Regions from separate parts of the Micromonospora mangrovi genome, predicted to be linked through region 1. Evidence: riboswitches for the same ligand, from Rfam matches in the RefSeq annotation. Region 1 holds a riboswitch; the other holds the start of a gene.
The links. Region 1 has a riboswitch for S-adenosylmethionine ahead of ABUL08_RS26350 (aminotransferase class V-fold PLP-dependent enzyme). Riboswitches for the same ligand answer to the same signal wherever they lie in the genome.

Region 1 (11,345 bases):
CGGGGGCGGCGGCGGGGCGAGCACCACCGGGATCGGCACCACCGGCTCGTCGGGCGCCTCCACGGCCCGCTGCGACCCGTCCGGGAAGCGCAGGTGGTAGCGGTTGCCGTCCCAGACCCCGACCGGCGCCTGCGGATCCCGACCCACGAAGAACGCCCGGTACGCGGCGATCGCGTCCAGCAGCTCCCGCTCCTCCCGCGCGGTCCGGTCCCGGTCGGCAGGCTTGCGGTCCAGCCCTCGGCGCATCCCGTCCCGCAGCAACGCCAGCCGGGTCGCCGCGAACTGGTAGCCGCGCATCGCCTTCACCCCACCGTCGCCGGCCACCCGACGGGCCCAGGTCCGGGCCGCGTGCCGCCGGCCGAGACTGCCCAGCGCCGCCACCTCCGGCGGGGTGAGCCAGCCGGCGCGGACGTAGTCCGGCAGGGTGCGCTCGGTGAGCCGCCCCTCCCAGGCGCGCAGCCAGACCGCCAGCCCGACCATGCCGAAGAAGATCGGCACCATCACGCCGATGTAGCCGTAGAGCGCGATCAGCGGCTGGCCGGTCGACGCCGCCAGCGAGGGCAGCAGGTTCCAGGTGCCGTGCAGCATCATCGCCAGCAGCAGGCCGGCGATCGGGGCGAGGATCCGCAGCCGCCGGTCCGCCGCCCGGGCGCTGATCCCGAGCCCCACCCCGGTCATCGAGGTGAAGAGCGGGTGGGCGAAGCCGAAGAGCAGGATCCGGACGATGAAGATGGCGATCACCTGACGCGCGCCGGTCGCCGGGCCGTACTCCTCGACGCCGACCCGGTAGCCGTAGCCGCCCAGGTAGAGGATGTTCTCCACCATCGCGAAGCCGACCGCCGAGAGCCCGCAGTAGACCAGGCCGTCGGTGACCCCGGACCACTCGCGGCGGCGGAACACCAGCAGCAGGATCGGCCCGAGCGCCTTGGTCAGCTCCTCGATGAACGGGGCGACCAGCACGGCGGTCAGCGCGGTCGGCAGGCCCCAGTGCTTGAACTGCCCGGCGAAGAACTCGTTGACGTTGAGCGAGACCGCGGTGGCGACGAAGGCACCCCAGGCGAAGCAGAAGATCAGGTATTTCAGCGGCTCCGGCTCGTATCGGTCGAGCCAGAGGAAACAGGCGACCAGCACCGGGACCGGCAGGATCGCCGCGACCACGCCGATCAGCAGCGCCTCGGCGCCGAGGTTCTCGCCGAGCGTCCACACCATGAAGACCGCCCCGGCGGCGATCACCAGGACGACCGCGGCCAGCGCCAGGAACCGCCGCCAGCCGAGCCGGCGCAGCGGCATCCGGGGGGCCGGCGCGCCGGCGGGCGGAACGGCGGGCGCGGTCGGCGGCGGCAGGGCTCCGCCGGGCGGGGTGTCGGCCATGCGGTCAGCGTAGTCACCTCGGGCCCACTGGTCCGGCCGCATTCCGACCGCTAAGCTGCCGGGCAGGTCACGAGTGCCAGCGCGAAGCCCCGGCTTGCTGGCCGGCAACCCTCGTCGAGTTCGCGGTGGGGTGCCCCGGGTGATGACCGGGCCCAGCCCGAACAACGTGCTGGGCAAGCGCGGACCCCGTCCCGGTGCCCACACCCCGGGGTCCCCAGGACCCTGGAGGCAGCTGGCGTGACCGTCACCCTCGTACCCCCGACGCCCGTCCTCCCGGCCCCGGCCGGGACCGACCCACTCGCCGTGCTCGGCGTGCCGGGTGAGATCAACCTGGATCACGCGGCCAGCGCACCCTGCGCGCGAGCCGCAGCCGACGCGGTGGCCGAGCTGCTGCCCTGGTACGCCAGCGTGCACCGCGGCGCCGGCGCGCTGTCGCGGCGCTGCACGCTCGCCTACGAGCGGGCCCGGCAGACGGTCGGCGACTTCGTCGGCGCGCGGGCCGGCGACCACGTGGTCTTCACCCGCAACACCACCGACGCGCTGAACCTGCTGGCCCGGGCGCTCCCGGCCGGCACCACGGTCGTCACCTTCGCCGGTGAGCACCACGCCAACCTGCTGCCCTGGCCGCGCGGCTCGGTCCGGCTGCCGGTGCCGGCCAGCCCGGCCGAGGCGGTACGCGCGCTGGACGCCGCCCTCGGCGAGCTGCGCCGGGTGCCCGCCGGCCGACCCGCCCCGACCCCCGCCGGCCCGCCGGTGCTGGTCGCGGTGACCGGGGCGAGCAACGTGACCGGGGAACGCTGGCCGGTGGCCGAGCTGGCCCGGGTGGCGCACCGGCACGCCGCCCGGATCGTGGTGGACGCCGCCCAGCTCGCCCCGCACGTCCCGGTGGACCTCACCGCGCTGGACGTGGACTACCTGGCGCTCTCCGGCCACAAGCTGTACGCGCCGTTCGGCGCGGGCGTCCTGGTGGGGCGCGGCGACTGGTTGGACGCGGCACCGCCGTACCTGATCGGCGGCGGGGCGACCAGCCACGTCGGCGCGGGCACCCACGAGGTGCGGTGGAGCACCGGCCCGGCCCGGCACGAGGCGGGCACGCCCAACCTGCTCGGCGCGGTGGCCCTGGCGGCGGTCTGCGCGGCGCTCACCGAGGCGGACCGGCCCGCGCTGCACGCCCGCGAGCAGGCGCTGCTGACCCGGCTGCGGGACGGGCTGGCGGCCCTGCCGCACGTCGTGGAGCTGCGGACCTTCGGCCCCGACGCACCCCGGGTGGGCATCGTCTCGTTCGTGGTCGCCGGCCGGGACTCCGCCGAGGTGGCCGCCCGGCTCGCCGCCGAGCACCGGATCGGGCTGCGGGACGGGCTGTTCTGCGCCCACCCGCTGGCCCGGCGGCTGCTCACCGAGGCCGCCGCGCGCAGCGGCCGGCGGGACCTGCCGCCCACCGCGCTGCGGGCGAGCATCGGCCTGGGCAGCACCGTCGCCGACGTCGACCGCCTGCTCGCCGCGCTGCGGGACTGGTGACCCGGCCGGCGCTCAGCCGAGCGGTGGGGCGGTCGGGGGCTTCGGGGCGGGGGCGGCCTCGGCGGGACCGGTGCGCTGCTGCTCGTGGTCGCCGAACGCCTGCCGGACCAGCCGGTTCGCCTCGTCCTGGTCGACTCCGGAGGCGACCATCAGGTCACTGGCGGTGGTCCGCACCTGGGCGATCACCACGCTGCCGGAGAAGCCCACCCCCATGGCGTACGCCCGACCGGCCTCGCTGACCGCGCGCAGGCAGCGCTCCCGGGCCTGCTCCGGCTCCTCCCCGGCGGCGAACTCGTGCCGGAGCAGGCGTACAGACTCGGCGAGGTGCGCGACGGCGTCGGGCATCGGCTCGGGGATCGGCTCCTCGTCCTCGATCATCGTGACCGAGCGGCGGATCAGGGTGCCGCTGTTGCGCATCGCCCGGTCGATCGGCTCGGCGGCCTCGGCGTAGTGGGTGAGTTCGCTGCGCCGGTGCCAGCGGGCCGGCGAGATGGTGATGGTCTCCTTGGCGCCCTCGATCGCCTCGGAGAGCGCATTCAGCTCCTCCTTGTTCTCCCGCAGCCGGAACAACGCCTGCTGCGCCGCGCCCCGGTCCCGCGTACGCAGCGCCTCCGCGCAGACGTCGAGCTGCTCGGAGAGCAGGTCCAGCGCCGGCCGGGCGGCCCGGTTGATCACGCGTAACGGGTTCAGCGGCAGCAGGATCGCGGTGACCAGCAGCGCGATGCCACCGCCGACGAAGGCGTCCACGAAGCGGGGGATCTCCAGGTTCTGGGTGGACGGGCTGAGCGTCACGATCAGCACCGCGGTGGCCGCCGCCTGGATCACGATCGCCACGCTGGCGCCCGCGAACACCGTGATCACGATGGCGGCGGTGACCACCAGGCCGAGCTGCCACGCGCCGGCGCCGAGCAGATAGATCAGGAAGTCGCCCAGGGCCACCCCCACCGCCACCCCGGCGATCAGCTCCACGGTCCGGCGCAACCGCTGGCCCACCGAGGCCGCCAGGGTGCCCACCGCGGAGATCGGCGCGAAGACCGGCTGCGGGTTGCCGAGGAACTGGTGGGACACCATCCAGGCCAGCGCGGCGGCCAGTCCCGCCTGCACGGCCAGCCCGAACGCGGCCCGCACCCGGTGCAGCCGGTCGTGCAGGGTCGCCCGGCTCCGCTGCCGCAGCTCCTGCATCCCCTCGGCGATCCGCGCCGCGTCGGCGTCCACCAGACCCTCGCGCAGCGCGCCACGTCGCATGAACGGAGGTCTTCGGTCCCGGGCCACGGCGGGGACTACCCGCCCCGGACCCGGCGAATCCTCGCACCGGTGCGGCAGACTGCACCGGGTGGACGAGTTGATCGAGCGGTGGCGGGACGCGGCCGGCGCGGCGGGCGCCACCGACCCGGCGGCGGTGGACCGGGCCGGGGCCCGGCTGCTGGCCGGCTGGCGGGAGCCGCACCGGCACTACCACCGCCTCGACCACCTGCGCGCGGTGCTCGACGTGGTCGACGCGTACGCCGGGCTGGCGCGCCGACCGGCGCTGGTCCGGCTGGCGGCCTGGGCCCACGACGCGGTCTACGATCCCCGCGCGGCGGGTGACGCCAACGAGCGGGCCAGCGCGGACCTCGCCGCCGGGCTGCTCGCCGACGCCGGCACGCCGGCCGAGGCGGTGGCGGAGGTACGCCGACTCGTGCTGCTCACGGCCGGTCACGCGGTCGCCGCCGACGACCCCGACGGGGCGCTGCTCTGCGACGCCGACCTGGCGGTCCTGGCCGCCCCACCGGCCCGCTACGACCGCTACGCCGCCGCCGTCCGCCGCGAGTACGCGCACGTGCCGGAGCCGGACTTCCGCGCCGGCCGGGCCCGGGTGCTCACCGCGCTGCTCGCCCTGCCGGCCCTGTTCCGGCTCCCGCCGCTGCACGCCCGCTGGGAGGCCGCCGCCCGCGCCAACCTCACCCGCGAACTCGGCGTCCTCATGGGCTGAGGCGGTCGGTTCAGCGGTGCAGGTGCCGGGGGCGGCGCAGGCCGGCGGCGCGCAGCAGCCGGACCAGTTCCCGGCTGGGGACGACCCGGGCACCGAGCCAGACCGCCATCGGGAAGCGTTCCGCCGGGATGTCGTAGTGGTCCCGGTCGAAGCCGCGGCGGGGCGCGCCCAGCGCCTCGGCGAAGGCGTGCAGCTCGGCGTAGGAGACGTCGCTGATCAGGTGCGACCAGAGCCGCCCCCGCGCGGGCACGGTCGGCCGGTCCAGGTACAGCATGGCGGCCACCCTAACCGGTGCCCGGGCGGTTGATGATCACGCGGCGACGACCTAGCCTTCCCGCATGGCCGACAGCCCCCTCCTCGACGACCTGCGGGCCGCCCTCGGCGACACCGCCGTCCTCACCGACCCGGACCTGCTCCGGCTGCACGAACGGGACGAGGCCGACCTCTGCGAGGCCGGTACGCCGCTCGTGGTCACCCGGCCACGCAGCACCGACGAGGTGGTGGCGGTGGTCCGGGCGGCCGCCCGGCACGGCGTACCGGTGGTGCCGCAGGGAGCCCGGACCGGGCTGGCCGGCGCCGCGAACGCGGTCGACGGGGCGGTGGTGCTGAGCACCGTGGCGATGGACCGGATCCTGGAGATCGACCCGGTGAGCCGGATCGCCGTGGTGCAGCCGGGCGTCGTCAACGCCACGCTGGCCGGCGCGGTGGCGAAGCAGGGGCTCTACTATCCGCCGGACCCGGGCTCCTGGGAGTCCTCCACCATCGGCGGCAACGTCTCCACCAACGCCGGTGGCATGTGCTGCGTCAAGTACGGCGTGACCACCGAGTACGTGCTCGGCCTGGAGGTGGTGCTCGCCTCCGGTGAGGTGCTGCGTACCGGCCGGCGGACCGCCAAGGGCGTCGCCGGGTACGACCTGACCCGGCTCTTCGTCGGCTCCGAGGGCACCCTCGGCGTGATCACCGAGGTGACCGTCTCGCTGCGCCCCGCCCCCGAGGAGTCGCTGACCCTGGTGGCGGTCTTTCCCTCCACCGCCGCCGCCGGCACCGCCGTGGCCGGGATCGCCGAGCGGGGGCTCAGCCCCAGCCTGCTGGAACTGCTGGACCGCACCCATCTGGCGGCCATCGAGGCGTACCAGCCGATGGGGTTGCGCACCGACGCGGAGGCGCTGCTGCTGGCCGCCGTGGACACCGGCTCCCGGGCGGCCGACGACCTGGCCCGGATCGCCGAGGTCTGCACGGCGGCGGGCGCCGACGAGGTCTACGCGGCCACCGACGCCGTCGAGGCGGCGGCCCTGCTCCAGGCCCGCCGGCTGGCCCACCCGGCGATGGAGAAGTTCGCCGCGGCAGCCTTCCCCGAGGGCAACGGCGGCCTGGTGATCGACGACGTGGCGGTCCCGCGCGGCGCGCTCGCCGCGCTGCTCGACGGGGTGGCCCGGATCGCGCAGGAGTGCGCCGTGCCGATCGGCGTGGTCGGGCACGCCGGCGACGGGAACATGCACCCCAACATCGTGGTCGACCGGGCCGACCCGGCCAGCGTGGCGCGCGGCCGACGGGCCTTCGACGAGATCATGCGGCTGGGGCTGGAACTCGGCGGCACCTGCACCGGGGAGCACGGGGTCGGGCTGCTCAAGCGCGACTGGCTGGCCCGGGAGATCGGCCCGGTCGGCGTCCGGGTGCACCAGGCGCTCCGGGCCGCGCTCGACCCGACCGGCCTGTTCAACCCGGGCAAGATGCTCTGAGCGGAACCGCTCAGCCCTTCACCTCGGCCGGGGTGGCCTGGGTGAGCAGCAGCAGGATCTCCCGGGCCACCGCCGGCCGCTCCTCGCCCGGGCAGTCCTGCTGGGTGATGGTGAGCCCCGGCGGGATGAGCAGCGTCGAGGTCAGCGTGTCGATGCAGGAGAGCTTGTAGCCGCGCGCCTGGTCGGTCTCCTTCGCCAGCCCGGGGTCGGCGGCCATCCGCTGCAACCGTTGGGTCTGCTCCGGGGTGAGCTGGCCGGTCGAGTTCACCCCGTCACCGGCGCAGTCCTGGCAGTCCCACTTCCCGTCCGGCTCCACCCAGAGCGCCCGGACCCCGCCGTCCGCACCGACCTTCTGCAGGAGCCCGACCCGGCGGGCACCGGCCGCCGCCGAGGCCCCACCGGTGGGTGCTGTCCCGGTCTTCGCGGTGGACCCCTCCGCGCGGTCGAGCAGCGAGCAGCCGGTGAGGGCGACCATCAGCAGGGCAGCGGCGGGGAAAGGGATGAGACGCGTCCAGGAAGGGCGAACCACGCAGGGGAACCTATCTCACCGCTCGGGAACCCGGTACCGGCCGGACGGCCGGACGGTGATCACCGAGCAGCGCGACGGCGGATCGGTCACCGGGAGGAGGACGGAAGTTCGACGCTGTCGTCGTCGACACCCCGGTCGGCCGCGAAGCCGCGGACGTCGGGGGCACCGAGCCGCGCCGCGTCCGCCGCGACGTCGTCGACCATCAGCTGCGACTGCCGTTCGGCCTCCACCCGCGCTCGGTAGTGGGCCACCTCGCGGGCCCGGGTCGCCTCGTCCCAGCCGAGCACCGCGCCCATCAGCTCGGCGGCGTGCTCCGCCGACTCCAGGCCGCGGTGGCTGGTCTCGAAGGAGATCCGGGTACGCCGGGTCAGCACGTCCTCCAGGTGCAGCGCCCCCTCGGCCCGGGCCGCGTACGTCACCTCGGCGGCCAGGTATTCCGGGGCGCCGGCCAGCGGCGAGCCGAGCAGCGGATCCGCCTCGATCAGGGCGAGCAGTTCCCGGGTGAGCGTGCCGTACCGCTCCAGCAGGTGCTCGACCACACCGACCGGGACCGCGTGCCGGCGGGCCAGGTCGGCCCGGTCCCGCCACATCGCCGCGTACCCGTCGGCGCCGAGCAGCGGCAGGTCGGCGGTGCGCGACGGGCGGGTCCAGCCCAGCCGGTGCACCGCCCGGTCCACCACGTCCGAGGCCATCACCCGGTACGTCGTGTACTTGCCGCCGGCCACCAGCAGCAGCCCGAGCATCGGCTCGACCACCGCGTGCTCCCGGGACAGCTTGGAGGTGGAGTCGGCCTCGCCGGCCAGCAGCGGGCGCAGCCCGGCGTACACGCCCTCGATGTCGGCCGTGGTCAGCGGCCGGTCGAGCACCGTGTTGACCTGCTCCAGCAGGTAGTCGATGTCCTTCGCGGTGGCCGACGGGTGGCTGCGGTCCAGCCGCCAGTCGGTGTCGGTGGTGCCGATGATCCAGTGCCCGCCCCACGGGATGACGAAGAGCACGCTGGACGCCGTACGCAGGATCAGCCCGGTCTCGCCGGTGATCGCCGAGCGGGGCACCACCAGGTGGACGCCCTTGGAGGCCCGGACCCGGACCCCGGGGCGCAGCCCGACGTCGTTGAGCATCCGCGACATGTCGTCGCTCCACACGCCGGTGGCGGCGATCACGGTGCGGGCGCGTACCTCGAACTCGGCGTCCGGGGAGCCGGCGGGGGCCTCCAGGTCGCGGACCCGGACCCCGGTCACCTCGCGGGCCTGGCGGATCAGGCCGACGGCCCGCGCGCTGGTCACCACGGTCGCCCCGAGGCTGGCCGCGGTGCGCGCCAGCGTCACCACCAGCCGGGCGTCGTCGACCTGCCCGTCGTAGTAGCGGATCGCGCCGGCCAGGGTGTCGGGGCGGAGGCTGGGAAAGATCCGACGCGCGCCCTCCCGGGTCAGGTGCCGGTGCAGGGGCATGCCCCGCCCGCCGCCGAAGATCCCCGCGAAGGCGTCGTACGTCGCCACCCCGGCCCCGTAGTAGGAGCGGCGGAACAGCCGCATCGGCAGGTCACGCAGCCCCCGGCCGGCCGGGAGCGGGACCAGGAACGGCACCGGACGCACCAGGTGCGGCGCGAGCCGGGTGGCGAGCAGCCCCCGCTCGGTCAGCGCCTCGTGGACCAGGTGGAACTCCAACTGCTCCAGATAGCGCAGGCCGCCGTGGATGAGCTTGCTGGACCGGCTGGACGTGCCGGCGGCGTAGTCGCGGGCCTCCACCAGCGCCACCTTGAGCCCTCGGGAGGCGGCGTCGAGCGCGGCGCCCGCCCCGGTCACCCCACCGCCGATGACCAGCACGTCGAACCGCTCGGCGCGGAGGCGGCGCAGGTCGTCGGCGCGGCGGGCGATGGAGAGCTGGCCGGCTGCGGATCGGGACACGTTGGGGTCGCGCACCCGTCCACGGTAACCGTCCCGGCGCGGCAGCGACATGTCTCGTCCGGCCGTACCGTGATCGCATGGAGATCGGTCCCCGCCCGCCCGCCGGTCCGCCCGCCCCCGCACCCGGCGGGACCGGCCCGTGGCCGGTGGTGGCGGCGGTGCTGGTCGGCGGCTGGACCGTGCTGGTGACGGTGTCCGGTCAGGTGGTCGGTTGGGCCGTCGACCAGGCGGTGCTGGCGGCCGGGCTGCGCCGGGCGGTGGCGACCTGGCCGCTGGTGGCGCTGGGCACCGTGCTGCTGGTGGGTGCGCCCACGTTGGCCCTGGCCCTGCTCCCCCGCGCACCGGCGGTCCGGGCCGTCGGCCGGGTGTGGCTGGCCGGTGCGCTGGCGGCGGGCGCGCTGACCCTGCTGCGGGTCGTGCCGCCGGTGCACCAGGAGGCGTACCTGGCGGCCCTCGCCGGCACCGGGGCGCTGCTGGCGGTCGTCCTCGCCCGGCTGACCCGCCGCCGCCCCACCGCCGGTCCGGGCCGGGCGGTCGACCCGAGCAGTGGTCCGGCGGCGGTGGCCGAGCCGGCGACGGACAGCGTCGGGGCCGGGCGGCCCGGGGGCGACCGGCCAGCCGGCGGCCGGCGGCGGGTCGGCCCGGTGACCCTGCTCGCGGTCGCGGCGGGGCTGGCCCTGCTGCTGCCGTGGGCCTGGGTGGGCGCGCTGGGCGGCCTGCTGGAGACGCTGCTCGCGGCGCTCGCCGCCGCCGCGCTCGGCGCGCTGGCCGGGGTGCTGCTCGACTCCGCCCTCTGGGCGCACTTCACCGTCGGCGCGCCGCCTCGGCCGGCCCGGCTGGTGCTGGTCGGTGGGCTGGTCGCCGGGGTGGTCCTGGTGCTGGTGGCGGCCGGTGCCGGGCAGTCCGGGGCGCAACTGCCGGCGCTGTTCGTCCTGCCTCCGCTCGGTGTCGTGCTGGCCGCGCTGCACGCGGCGGCCCTGCGCTCCGGCGGCCCGGCCGGCCCGACCCCGGTGCGCTGGCTGGTCGGGCTCGGCCTGCTGGGGCCGCTCGCCCTGGTCGACCCGGAAGAGGTCACCCTGCTGCTGGCCACCACCCGCGACGTGCCGTTCTGGGTCGCCGTCGCGACCGGCGTCGCGCTCGCCGTCGCGGTGCTGCTCGCCGTCGGGTACGCCGTCCTGCTGGCCCGCCGCCGCGCCGCCGCCCCGCGCCGCCGGGTCGCCGCGCTGGCCGCCGCCGCGCTGCTCGCCGCCGTCGTCGTGGTCCACGTCGTCCCCGGTCAGCCCGGCCTGTACGGGGAACGGCTGCTGGTGGTGCTCCGCGAGCAGGCCGACCTGAGCGGCGTACCGGCCGGGGTGCCGGGGCGGGCCGGTCGGGACGCCCGGGCGGCCGAGGTGTACCGGCGACTCGTCGGGACGGCGGACCGGACCCAGGGGGACCTGCGCCGCGAGCTGACCCGGCTGCACCTGCACCCGACGCCGTACTACCTGGTGAACGCGATCGCGACGGACGGCGGGCCGGCGGTGCGGGCCTGGCTCTCCGGGCGTCCCGAGGTGGCCCGGGTGCTGGTCGACCAGCGGCTGCGCCCCCTGCCGGCGGCGGCCCCACCGGCGCGCGGGAACCGGCCCGCGCCGACCGGTCCGGCCTGGAACGTCTCCCTGATCGGCGCCGACCGGGTCTGGAACGAGCTGGGTGTCACCGGCTCCGGTGTCGTGGTCGGCAGCTCCGACTCGGGGGTGGACGGGCGGCACCCGGCGCTGGCCGACGGCTTCCGGGGCGGCGACGACTCCTGGTACGACCCCTGGTCGCACACCCGGACGCCGACCGACCGGGGCGGCCACGGCACCCACACGGTGGGCAGCGCGGTGGGGCGCGACGGCATCGGGGTGGCACCCGGTGCCCGCTGGGTCGGCTGCGTCAACCTGGACCGCAACCTGGGCAGCCCGGCCCACTACCTCGACTGCCTCCAGTTCATGCTGGCGCCCTTCCCGACCGGTGGGGACCCGTTCACCGACGGTCGGCCGCAACGGGCCCCGGACGTGCTGACCAACTCCTGGGGCTGCCCGCCGATCGAGGGCTGCGACGCGGGGGCGCTCCGGCCGGCCACCGCCGCGCTGGCCGCCGCCGGCATCCTGGTGGTCGTCGCCGCCGGCAACACCGGCCCGTACTGCGGGTCGGTGACGGACCCGCCCGCGCCCTATCCGGACGTGCTGACCGTCGGCGCGGTGGACCGGGCGCGGCAGCTCACCCGCTTCTCCAGCCGGGGGCCGGCGACCGGTGGGCTCGCCAAGCCGGACCTGGTGGCCCCGGGGGCG
Region 2 (11,345 bases), 3.2 Mb from region 1:
ACCGGGGGACGGCTGCGGGTGGTGCTGGACCACACCGACCTGCTCGCCGGCGGGTGAACCGCTCGGCGGTGCGGCACGTGAGATCAGATGGACCCACAGCCAGGGAGGACCGCGTGGCACAGGCGACGCTCGCCGCACCCGCCGCACCCGCCGCACCCGTTGCACCGGCGGCCCGCTCCGGCTGGGCGGTGCTGCGCACCCTCGGCGGGCTCGGTGTGCTCGTCGCCCTCGTCTGGTGGGTCGGGGCCGGCCCGTTCCTGGCCGGGCTGCGGCTGATCGACGGGCCCGCGCTGGCCGCCGCGCTCGGCATCGGCCTGGTCACCACGGTCTGCAGTGCCTGGCGCTGGGCGCTGGTGGCCGACGGTCTCGGCGTGCGGCTGCCGCTGGGCACCGCGGTGGCGCACTGCTACCGGGCGGTGTTCCTCAACTCGACGCTCCCCGGTGGGGTGCTCGGCGACGTGCACCGCGCGGTGCGGCACGGCCGGGACGCCGGTGACGTCAGCCGGGGCATCCGCGCGGTGGTCTGGGAGCGTACCGCCGGTCAGGTCGTCCAGCTCGGCATCGCGCTGGTCGTCCTGCTCGCGCTGCCGTCCCCGGTCCGGCCGTACCTGCCGGCGGTGGTGGCGGTGCTGGTGGCCGTCGGGGTGGCGCTGGTCCTGCTGGCCCGGGTGGTGCCCACCTCGGGCGCGTCCCGGTGGGCGCGCGGGGCGCGTACCGCGCTGGCCGACGTGCGCGCCGGGCTGCTCGCCCGGCGCACCTGGTGCGGCGTGGTCGTCGCCTCGGCGGTGGTGGTGGCCGGGCACCTGGCCACCTTCGTGGTGGCGGCGCGCACCGCCGGCGCGGACGCGCCGCTGCACCGGCTGGTCCCGCTGACGCTGCTGGCCCTGCTGGCGATGGGACTGCCGGCCAACGTCGGTGGTTTCGGTCCGCGCGAGGGGGTGGCCGCGTGGTCGTTCGCCGCGGCGGGCCTCACCGCCGCGCAGGGCGTCGCCGCCGCCATGGTGTACGGCGCGCTGGTGCTCGTCTCCAGCCTGCCCGGCGCGGTGGTGCTGCTGTTGGGGCGCAGGCGTTCGGCGAGGTCGAGCGCCACGGCGTGAGCCCGCCTACGGTGGGTCGTGGGGGGTGCGTCGCCGGCCGGTCCGGGCGACGCCGGACAGAGGAGAACGATGGACGACACGCTGCCGGAGGCGACGGTCCGGACCCAGGTCACGGTCCCGCTGCGGTTCCCCGACGGCTACGCCACCAGCGCCCGGGTGTTCTCGTTCGAGGGCCTCGCCGACGGCCGCGAACACCTCGCGTTGGGGCTCGGGGACTGGGCCGGGACGGTCGAGCGGCAGGCCGCCGACGCCCCGCTGGTCCGCCCGCACAGCGAGTGCCTCACCGGTGACGTGTTCGGCAGCCAGCGGTGCGACTGCGGGCCGCAGCTGCGGGAGGCGGTGGAGCGGATCACCGAGGCCGGCGGGTTCCTGCTCTATCTGCGGCAGGAGGGCCGCGGCATCGGCCTGTACGCCAAGATCGACGCGTACGCCCTGCAGGACTCGGGGCTGGACACCTACGCGGCGAACCAGGCGCTGGGCCGGGGCGCCGACGAGCGGGACTACACGGTGGCCGCGCAGATGCTGGCCGCCCTGGGCGTCGCGCGGGTGGCCCTGCTCAGCAACAACCCGGACAAGGCCGCCCAGTTGGGCCGGCTCGGGGTGACGGTGGCCGACCGGGTGCCCACCGGGGTGCACCTCTCCCCGGCCAACGCCGGCTACCTGGCGACCAAGGCCACCCGCGGCGACCACGCCCTCGACCTGCCCTTCGTTCCGTGACCGACCGCCCGTACGTGCTGCTGAGCTGCGCGATGTCGATCGACGGCTACATCGACGACGCCTCGGCGGAGCGGCTGCTGCTCTCCAACGACGACGACCTGGACCGGGTCGACGCGGTCCGCGCCGGCTGCGACGCGATCCTGGTCGGCGCCGGCACCGTACGCCGGGACGACCCCCGCCTGCTGGTGCGCTCCGCGCGGCGCCGCGCCGACCGGGTGGCCCGGGGCCTGCCGCCGTCCCCGGTGAAGGTGACCGTCACCGGCACCGGCGACCTGGACCCGACCGCCCGGTTCTTCACCATGGGCGACGGGGAGAAGCTCGTCTACTCCCCGAGCGGGGCGGTGGAGAAGACCCGGGAACGCCTCGGTGACGCGGCCACCGTGGTCGACGGCGGTGAGCCGGTGACCCCGGCGACGGTCCTGGCCGACCTGGCCGCCCGGGGGGTCCGCCGGCTGATGGTGGAGGGCGGCGGCGCCGTCCACGTCCAGTTCCTCACCGCCGGCCTCGCCGACGAGCTGCACCTGGTGGTCGCGCCGTTCTTCGTCGGTGACGGCCGGGCGCCCCGGTTCGTGGTCGACGGCCGGTTCCCGTGGCATCCGGCCCGTCCGGCACGGGTGCTGGAGGTGCGCCGGATCGCCGACGTCGTGCTCACCCGGTACGCCCTCTCCGACCGCTGCGACGGGGACAGCCCCGACGAGGACGGGCCGGGGTAGGGCCGGTCAGACGGCCGGTAGGCCGAGCGCCGCGTCGACCCGGTCCAGTACCGCGACGTCGTCGCCGCCCACGCCGCGCAGCAGGTCGATGGCGGTCGCCCGGATCTGCCCCACGATCATGACGACCGGCAGCGGCGGGTCGGTGGCGAGCAGGTCGGCGCCGATGCGTACCGCCGCCAGGGCGGCCTCGTCGGCGCGGCCGACGTGCCGGTCGGCGTCGTCCCGGCCGGTCAGGTCGGTGGCCAGCGCCGCGCCGGCGGCCCGGACCGCCTCGGCGAGGGCGCGCAGCGCGTCGTCGAGCTGCGGCGGGGTGGCGGTGTGCAGCCGGGCCAGGGTCACCCCGTTGCGGGCCAGGACGCGGATGTTGCGGGCCGCGTAGTCGAGCTGCCGGGCGGTCGCCTCGACGTCCTCGACCTGCCCGAGGTGCCGCCGGCGGCGGACCCGCAGCCGCAGCGTCTCCCCGCACGCCTGCACGGCCTTCTGGAGCCGCTCCACGCAGCCGTCGACCTGCCGGGCCCGGTCCAACGCGGCGCGGGCCTGCTTCTCGTCGCAGTGGCCGAGCGCGTCGTTCACGCAGTCGATCAGGTCGGCGAGGTCCGCGAAGGTCTGCCGGGCCTCGGCGACCAGCGGGGCGATCGGGTCGCGGGCCGTGACGAGCTGGCTGGCGGCCAGCGCCACCGCGCCGCCGATCAGCGCGTCGACGAACCGGAACGGCATGAACTCGGCCTTCGGCGCGACCACCACCAGATAGAGCGCGGAGACGGTGGTCTGCATGACCAGCGTGCTGCTCGCCCCGGCCGCGACCGTGACGCCGAGGGTCAGCAGCAGCACGACCAGCATGGTCCCGACGCCCGGGCCGAGCGCCTCGATCATCAGTTCCGCGGTGAGCACCCCGGCGGCCACCCCGAGGATCAGCTCGACGGTCTGCCGCAGTCGCCGCCCACGGGACTCCCCGAGGACGATCAGCGCGGCGCTGGGCGCGAAGAACGGATCGGGGTGGCCGATCAGCTTCGCCGCCACCAGCCAGGCGACCGTCGCCGCCAGGGCCGCCTCGAGGACCGGCACCCACGCCTGTCGCAGCCGCCCGACGGCGGCCTTCACCCACCCCTGCACTGTCCGCACCCCTCCCAGGCGGACCGGCGCACCACCGGACCGACGTTTCCGGCCGGACCGGTTCCTACCCGCGGGGATGATCACCGTAACCGGACTCTTCGCGTAGCTGGCGAGCCGGCGGTCACACCGGGCGGGGGCGGGTCAGAGCACCTGGTCGAGGAAGCGGCGCAGCCGCGGGTGCTCGGGCGACCCGAAGACCGCCGCCGGCTCGCCCGCCTCCAGCACCACCCCGTGGTCCATGAAGGCCACCGTGTCGGCGACCTGGCGGGCGAAGCCCATCTCGTGCGTCACCACCACCATCGTCATGCCTCCGGCGGCCAGCTCGGTCAGCACCCCGAGGACCCCCTTGACCAGCTCCGGGTCGAGCGCCGAGGTGGGCTCGTCGAAGAGCATCACCTGTGGGCGCAGCGCCAGCGCCCGGGCGATCGCCACCCGCTGCTGCTGGCCGCCGGAGAGCTGCGCCGGCCGGGCGTCGGCCTTGCCGGCCAGCCCGACCAGCTCCAGCTGCTCCCGTGCGACGCGGACGGCCTCCTCCTCGGGGAGCTTCCTCAGCCGGCGCAGGGCGAGGGTGACGTTGCGCAGCACGGTCATGTGCGGGAAGAGGTTGAACTGCTGGAAGACCATGCCGATCCGCTGCCGCAGCGCGTCCGGGTCGTCGCGCAGCACGCTGCGACCGTCCAGCAGCACGTCCCCGCGGTCGGGTTCGATCAGCCGGTTCACCGTGCGCAGCAGGGTGGACTTGCCGGAGCCGGACGGACCGATCACGCAGGTCGTACCGCCCCGGGGCACGTCGAGGTCGACGCCGCGCAGCACCCGGTGGGCGCCGAAGGCCAGGTGCACGTCGCGGACGGCCAGGCCGACCGGGGCGGTGACGGTGCTCATCGGGTGTCCTTCCGTCCGGTGACCGGCAGCGGTTCGAGGTCGTCGTCGTCCGGCGGCGCCACGGCCCGGCCCTGGCGCAGCCGCCGGTCGATCGCGTTCACCAGGTGGGTCAGCGGGATGGTCAGCGCGAGATAGAAGAGCCCGGCCAGCAGCAGCGCCGACTCGTTGCCGGTGGTGGCGGCGTGATCCTGGCCGATCCGGAACAGCTCCCGCTGGCTGGCCACCAGGCCGAGGAAGTAGACCAGGCTGGAGTCCTTGATCAGGGCGATCAGCTGGTTCACCCAGGCCGGCAGGACCCGGCGTACGCCCTGCGGGACGACGACCAGCAGCATCGCCCGTCCCCAGGAGAAGCCGAGGGCGCGGGCGGCCTCCAACTGGGTGGCCTCCACGCTCTGGATACCGGCGCGGAAGATCTCGCCGAGGTAGGCGGCGGCGATCAGCGAGAGCGCCAGGACGCCCAGCGGGTAGGGGTCCGGTCCCCAGATCCGCATGCCGAGCGGCGCCAGACCGACCCCGATGAGCAGGATCGTCGCCGCCGCCGGCAGGCCGCGGAAGACGTCGGTGTAGACCCGGGCCGGCCACCGCAACCATCGGGTACGGGAGATGCCGGCGACCGCCAGCAGCAGGCCCGCCACGGAGCCGAGCAGGGCGGCGGAGACCGCCAGGATCAGCGTGTTGGGTAGGCCGACCGTCAGCATCTCCGGCAGTGCCTGCCGCATGGAGTCCCCGTCGAAGAAGGTCTCCCAGAGGGTGCTCAGTGGATCCATCCGCTCGTCTCCCGCCGCCCTGCGTCCGCTCGTGGTGTCCGTACCGTCAGGAGGTGGCCGACGCCGACGGCGCCGGGGTGGTCACCGTGCCGCTGCCGGGCGTGAAGTCCGCCGGGATCGGCCGGCCGGGGTAGTACTGCGCCTGCAGCCGCGTCCAGGTGCCGTCGGCGATGACCTCGTCGAGGCCCTTGTCGAGCGCCGCGCGCAGCTTGTCGTTCCCCTTGGCCACCGCGTACGCGGTCGGGGCGGGACTGAGCTGCTTCGCCGCCACGGTGATCTTGCCGGCGCTGTCCGCGGCGGACTTCTCGCCGATCTCGGCGGGGGCGATCCAGGCGTCGGCGGTGCCGGCCTTGAGCTGGTTCAGGGCGCCGTTGTAGTCCGGCACCCGCACCGGGTCGAGGCCCTTGCCGGTGGCGTAGTCGTCCTGCACGGTGCCCTGCACGACCACCACCCGCTTGCCGGCGAGCTGGTCGAAGCCGGTGATCGGCGAGCCGGCCGGCACGTCCAGGCCGAAGTAGCCGAAGTCGTAGCCGTTGCCGAAGTCGACGGTCTTCTTCCGCGCCTCGGTGATGGTGATCGAGGAGCTGCCCACGTCGAACTTGTGGTTGTTGACCTGGGACAGCAGCGCGGAGAAGTCGGTGCCGACGAACTCGACCTTCAGGCCCGCCTTGGCGGCGACCGCGACGAGCAGGTCGTTGTCGAAGCCGGTGAACTTCCCGTCCTTCAGGTACACGTTCGGCGGGGCGTCGGTGAGCGTGCCGGCGCGCAGCACGCCGGGCCGCAGCAGCCCGTACGGGTTGGCGGCCTCGCTGGTGGCGCCGTCGTCGCCGCAGGCGGTGAGGCCGGTCGCGGCGAGTACGGCGGCGGCGCCGAGCGCGGCGACGCGGGTCAGGGCAGGCAGGAATCGCACGAGGTTCTCCAGGGTCGAGCGGTGGCGTGGGCACACGCCACCGACGGCACCGCCCGAACGCCGGGCGTGCCGATGGGTGGATCGAGGAAGGAAGGGGTGGTGCGGCGCTCAGCGGGTGCGGCGACAGCCGGCGCTGCACACCCGCATCAGGTCGACGTGCCGGCGCTTGACCAGCGCGAAGCCGGTCGGGTGCGCGACGTGGTCGCCGGGCGGGGTGCGATGGTGAGCAGACATGGTTCCCTCGGGTCGGTGATGACCTGGGTTCCAGGCCACGCTTGCACCGACGTCCCGTCGGTGCCTGGTCCTCACCCGGGGCACCCCACCGCGGAGGAGGGTTGCCGGCCAGCGAGCCGGGGCTTGGCGCTGGCGCTCATGACCTGCCGAGAAGGCTAGCAGCAGGGCCGCCCGGGGCGTCCAGTCGTTATGACCACCCTCACGTACGGCCCCTTACCGCCCCGGCTCAGGGCCGGCGGACCGCCGTCGGGGTGGCCTCGCTCAGCTCGCGTACCGGGCGGTGCCCGTCGGGGCGGGCCGGCATGATCGGCGCGTCCCGGCCGGTGCCGTGCCGCCCGTCGGCCCGTCCGCCGGTGGTCGACTTCTGCTCGTGGTAGTCCTGCTCGACGTTGACCGTCCACACGTCGTGCCCGGCGGCGTGCGCGATGTTCTCCGCGGTCAGCATCGCGGTGAGCATCGAGTGGTCCTGGTTGTTGTAGCGGTGCATGCCGTTGCGCCCCACCGGGTGCACGTTCGGTACCTCACGGGCCAGCCAGTCCCGGATCACGTCCACGTTGTGCTGGTAGCGCTCGTCGTACACCGGGTAGGCCTTGGGCATCCGCACGACGTGGCCGGCCTCCACGCAGCCGGGCCGGACCAGGCCGAGCCGCTCCAGCTCCGCGGTGCCGAGGGCGATCAGGTCCGCGTCCGGCGTACGCCACATCTCGTCGTCCTCGAAGACGAAGTACTCCAGCCCCAGGCAGGTGCGCCCGTCCTTGACCAGGTACGGCGACCAGGAGCCGAAGTTCTGGATCCGCCCCACCTTCGCCGCCGGGTCGTGCACGTAGATCCAGTTGTCGGGGAAGGAGAACTCCTCGGGGACGACCAGCGCGACGGTGAGGAAGTCCCGGTAGCGCAGGTCGTCGGCGGCGGCCCGCACCCGCTCCGGCGCGGCCGGGCGCATCGCGTGGACCAGGGCGGAGATCGGCATCGAGGAGATCACGTGGTCGGCCGGCTCGGTGCGCTCGCCGTCCGCGTCGACCACCGTCACGCCGGTGGCCCGCCGCGTCGCCGGGTCCCGGTGCACGGCGGTCACCCACGCGCCGGTACGCACCGACCCGCCGCGCTTCTCCACCTGCTCGGTGCAGCGCTCCCACATCATCCCGGGACCGAACTTCGGGTACTGGAACTCCTCGATCAGGCTGGTCACGTCCTTGCGGTTGCGGCGGGGGAGCAGGGCGCCGAGCACCGCCTTCGACAGCGACAGGTTCTTGATCCGCTGGGCGGCCCAGTCGGCCTGCAACTGGTCGGCCGGCATCCCCCAGACCTTCTCGGTGTAGGTCTTGAAGAACTTCGAGTACAGCCGCCAGCCGAACCGGGCCGACACCCAGCCCTCGAAGTGCGACTGGTCCTTCGGCGGGCGCAGCCGGGCCCGCCCGTACGAGCCGACGCAGCGCAGCGCCTCCACGACGCCCAGGTTGCGCAGCGCGTTGCCGGCGTTGAGCGGGTAGTCGTAGAGCGCGCCCTGGTAGTAGATCCGGCTCATCCGGGGCCGCAGCAGGAAGTCCTCGTCGGGCAGGATCTCGTGCCAGAACGCCTCGACCCGGGACACCTTGGTGAAGAACCGGTGCCCGCCGATGTCGAACCGCCAGCCGTCGCGTACCACCGTGCGGCTGATCCCGCCCACCACGTCGTCGGACTCGAACACCCGGACCGGCTCGCCGTGCCGGAGCAGTTCGTAGGCAGCGGTCAGGCCCGCCGGCCCCGCCCCGATGACCACGGTGCCGTTCTTCTCGCTCATGCTCCCCGAGCCCCCCGCCAGCCGGCTGTTCGTTGCGGCAGCGCCCTTACCCGGCCTGCGCCCGAACTCACGTACCCGTGCCGGGGGATTGTCGCCGGTCGCCGAACCGCCCGCCGTCCCGAGGTGTCAACCCGGCACCAACGGGGATGCCGGTCCGGTTCGCGGCCCGGCGCCGCGCGGGGGCGACCGGTGGGGGATCGGATGACGGACGGGCGGCGGGCGGGCCCCGCCACCGCACCGCGGCGCACCGGACCGGGCGGGTGGCCGGCCGTGGGCCGGCGGGCGTGGTCCCGGCTGGCCGACCGGGTGCCCGAGCCGTGGGGGTTCGTGCTGGCCGTCTTCGTCGGCACGAAGCTGGTGCTGAGCCTGGTCGGGGTGCTCGCGTTGAGCGCCTGGGACCAGGTGCCCGGGGCGCCCCCGGCGGACGACGCGATGATGCGCACCCAGCAGCACGCCGTCTCGTCGCACCGGTGGGTCTCGCTCTGGTTCGCCTGGGACTCGTTCCTCTACGACCACCTGGCCCGGCTGCCGCTGGACCAGCCGTGGCGGGACTTCGGCTTCCCGCTGCTCTACCCGTTCCTGGCCCGGCCGGTCGCGCTGCTGCTCGGCGGGCACACCGCGTGGGCCCTGCTGGTGGTCGCCAACGTCGCGTTCCTGTTCCAGCTCTACTACGCCCACCGGCTCGGCGCCCGGCTGCTCGGCGCCGACCCGGCTGCGGGCCAGGGTGACGACCCGGTGGCGGGTCGGCGGTTCGTCCGCTACCTGGTGCTGCTGCCGACCGCGTTCCTGTTCCAGGCGGCGCTGACCGAGTCGCTCTTCCTCTGCCTGGCGCTGGCCGCCTTCTGGTACGCCGAGCAGCGCCGCTGGCTGCTGGTCGGGATCGTCGGCTACTTCCTGGCGTTGAGTCGCTCGGTCGGCTTCGTGGTGGTCGTCCCGCTCGCCCTGGTGCTGCTGCGCCAGCACGGCTGGCGGCTCGACCCGCGGACGCTGCTGCGCTGTGTGCGTACCGGCTGGCCGCTGCTGCTCGTCCCGGCCGGCTGGTGGACCTTCATGGCGTTCTGTCGCTGGCGCAGTGGCGACTGGTACGCCTACAAGCACGCCCAGGAGAAGGGCTGGGGGATCACCGTGCAGAACCCGCTCGGCGTGGCGTGGGGGGCGCTGACCGGGCCGAACAGCGCCAACGCGCTGCGGGTGTGGTGCGCGGTCGCGGTGCTGCTGGTCGCCCTGGTCGGCCTGCGCCGGGCCGAGCTGCCCTACCTGGTCTACACGGTGATCGTGGTGCTGGTGCCGCTGTCGATGGGGCCGCCGGTCCACAAGAGCCTGCTGCGCTATCTGCTCGCGGCGTTCCCGGTCGGTCTGGTGCTGGCCCGCTGGGCCGGGCGGGCCGCCCTCGACAGTTGGCTGACCGCGGGGCTGGCGCTGCTGCAGGGCGCGCTCTTCGTGGTCTGGCTGACCTACTGGACGCACTTCATCATCTGAGCGCCGGTGGCGCAGTTCGCCGCGCTGCGCGAGCACCTGCCGGCGGGCTGAACACCGGCGTCGGGGTTTCAGGCCGCCGGGGTGGGGGAGTCCCACCCACGCACGTCTTCCGACGGAGGTGGCTCGCATGGTGAACAGAACTCGTCCTGGCGCGCCGGGGGGCGCCGCGTCCCCCGTACGACGTGCCGCCCAGGCGGTCGGCATCGTCTTCCTGGTGATCGGCGTCCTCGGCTTCATCCCGGGCATCACCAGCAACTACGGCACCATGCAGTTCGCCGGGCACACCTCGGACGCGAAGCTGCTGGGCCTGTTCCAGGTGTCGGTCCTGCACAACATCGTGCACCTGCTCTTCGGCGTCGCCGGGGTGCTGATGGCCCGGACGGTGTCCGGCGCGCGGACGTTCCTGGTCGGCGGCGGGGCGATCTACCTGGTGCTCTGGCTCTACGGCCTGATCGTCGGCCACAACAGCGGGGCCAACTTCATCCCGGTCAACGGGGCGGACAACTGGCTGCACCTGCTGCTCGGCATCGGCATGATCGCGCTGGGCCTGGCGCTCACCCGCCGGCCGGCGGACCGCCGCTGACCCGTCCGCGTCCACCGCGTATCCGGCGCCGCGACCCGTCCGGTCGCGGCGCCGTCGTGTGCGCGGGGCTTGCTATGCAACTCGTTGCATAGCAAGATGCTCGGCATGTCGCTGGAGCACGCCATTCTGGTCTCGCTGCTGGAGCGGCCGGCGTCCGGCTACGAGCTGGCCCGGCGCTTCGACCGCTCGATCGGCCGCTTCTGGACCGCCACCCACCAGCAGATCTACCGGGTGCTCAAGCGGATGGAGACCGACGCCTGGATCACCGCGCAGGAGGTCGGCCAGGACGGCCTGCCGGACAAGAAGGTCTGGTCGGCCGCCCCCGCCGGCCGGGCCGCGCTGATCAGCTGGCTGCGTGCCCCGGTGCAGCCCGAGGCGGTCCGGCACGAGCTGGCCGTCAAGATCCGCGGTGCCGCGTTCGACGACGAGGTCGGCCGCGCCGCCCTGGTCGCCGAGGTGGAGCGCTACCGCGACGACCACCGGGCCACCCTCGCCGGCTACCTGGCCGGCGAGCGCCGGGACTTCCCGGACCCCGACCCGCGCGACGCCCGCGGGTCGCTCCAGCACGTCGTGCTGCGCGGCGGCATCGCGTACGAGCGGATGGTGCTCGACTGGCTCGACGACGTGCTCGCCACCCTCCGCGGCCTCGACCCCACCCCCGACCGGAAGGCAACGCCGTGACCGACCCGCTGCTGTTCAACCCGCGCGACTACGACCCCACCCACCTGGACGACACCTCCCGCCGGCTGCTGCGCGCCACCGTCGAGTGGTTCGAGTCCCGGGGCAAGCAGGCGCTGGTCGACAGCTACAACCGCCGCGAGTGGTACGGCGACTTCCTCGACTTCGCCGCCAAGGAGGGGCTCTTCGCCACCTTCCTCACCCCGGCGGCCGACGGCGACGGCGACCCGGACAAGCGTTGGGACACCGCGCGCAACGCCGCGCTCAGCGAGATCCTCGGCTTCTACGGCCTCGGCTACTGGTACACCTGGCAGGTCACCGTGCTCGGCCTCGGCCCGGTCTGGCAGAGCGACAACGCCGCCGCCCGGGCCCGCGCCGCCGCGCTGCTCGAC

Region 2: linked by a shared signal. The riboswitch ahead of ABUL08_RS11690 (putative leader peptide) and the one ahead of ABUL08_RS26350 (aminotransferase class V-fold PLP-dependent enzyme) in region 1 are both predicted to bind S-adenosylmethionine.

What each region holds. Positions count from the first base shown of each region.
Region 1 is NZ_CP159342.1:5,817,690-5,829,034, reverse strand. It holds gene ABUL08_RS26355 (PrsW family intramembrane metalloprotease) at 1-1,413, opposite strand, end outside; SAM riboswitch class IV at 1,437-1,557, shown strand; gene ABUL08_RS26350 (aminotransferase class V-fold PLP-dependent enzyme) at 1,609-2,889, shown strand; gene ABUL08_RS26345 (FUSC family protein) at 2,902-4,134, opposite strand; gene ABUL08_RS26340 (HD domain-containing protein) at 4,223-4,861, shown strand; gene ABUL08_RS26335 (DUF4031 domain-containing protein) at 4,872-5,135, opposite strand; gene ABUL08_RS26330 (FAD-binding oxidoreductase) at 5,200-6,600, shown strand; gene ABUL08_RS26325 (hypothetical protein) at 6,611-7,129, opposite strand; gene ABUL08_RS26320 (glycerol-3-phosphate dehydrogenase/oxidase) at 7,216-9,033, opposite strand; gene ABUL08_RS26315 (S8 family serine peptidase) at 9,111-11,345, shown strand, end outside.
Region 2 is NZ_CP159342.1:2,605,414-2,616,758, reverse strand. It holds gene ABUL08_RS11730 (class I SAM-dependent methyltransferase) at 1-57, shown strand, start outside; gene ABUL08_RS11725 (lysylphosphatidylglycerol synthase transmembrane domain-containing protein) at 189-1,097, shown strand; gene ABUL08_RS11720 (GTP cyclohydrolase II) at 1,167-1,814, shown strand; gene ABUL08_RS11715 (RibD family protein) at 1,811-2,527, shown strand; gene ABUL08_RS11710 (FUSC family protein) at 2,534-3,640, opposite strand; gene ABUL08_RS11705 (amino acid ABC transporter ATP-binding protein) at 3,782-4,522, opposite strand; gene ABUL08_RS11700 (amino acid ABC transporter permease) at 4,519-5,289, opposite strand; gene ABUL08_RS11695 (ABC transporter substrate-binding protein) at 5,336-6,199, opposite strand; gene ABUL08_RS11690 (putative leader peptide) at 6,308-6,433, opposite strand; SAM riboswitch class IV at 6,466-6,577, opposite strand; gene ABUL08_RS11685 (NAD(P)/FAD-dependent oxidoreductase) at 6,660-8,213, opposite strand; gene ABUL08_RS11680 (hypothetical protein) at 8,484-9,692, shown strand; gene ABUL08_RS11675 (DUF4383 domain-containing protein) at 9,820-10,275, shown strand; gene ABUL08_RS11670 (PadR family transcriptional regulator) at 10,381-10,956, shown strand; gene ABUL08_RS11665 (acyl-CoA dehydrogenase family protein) at 10,953-11,345, shown strand, end outside.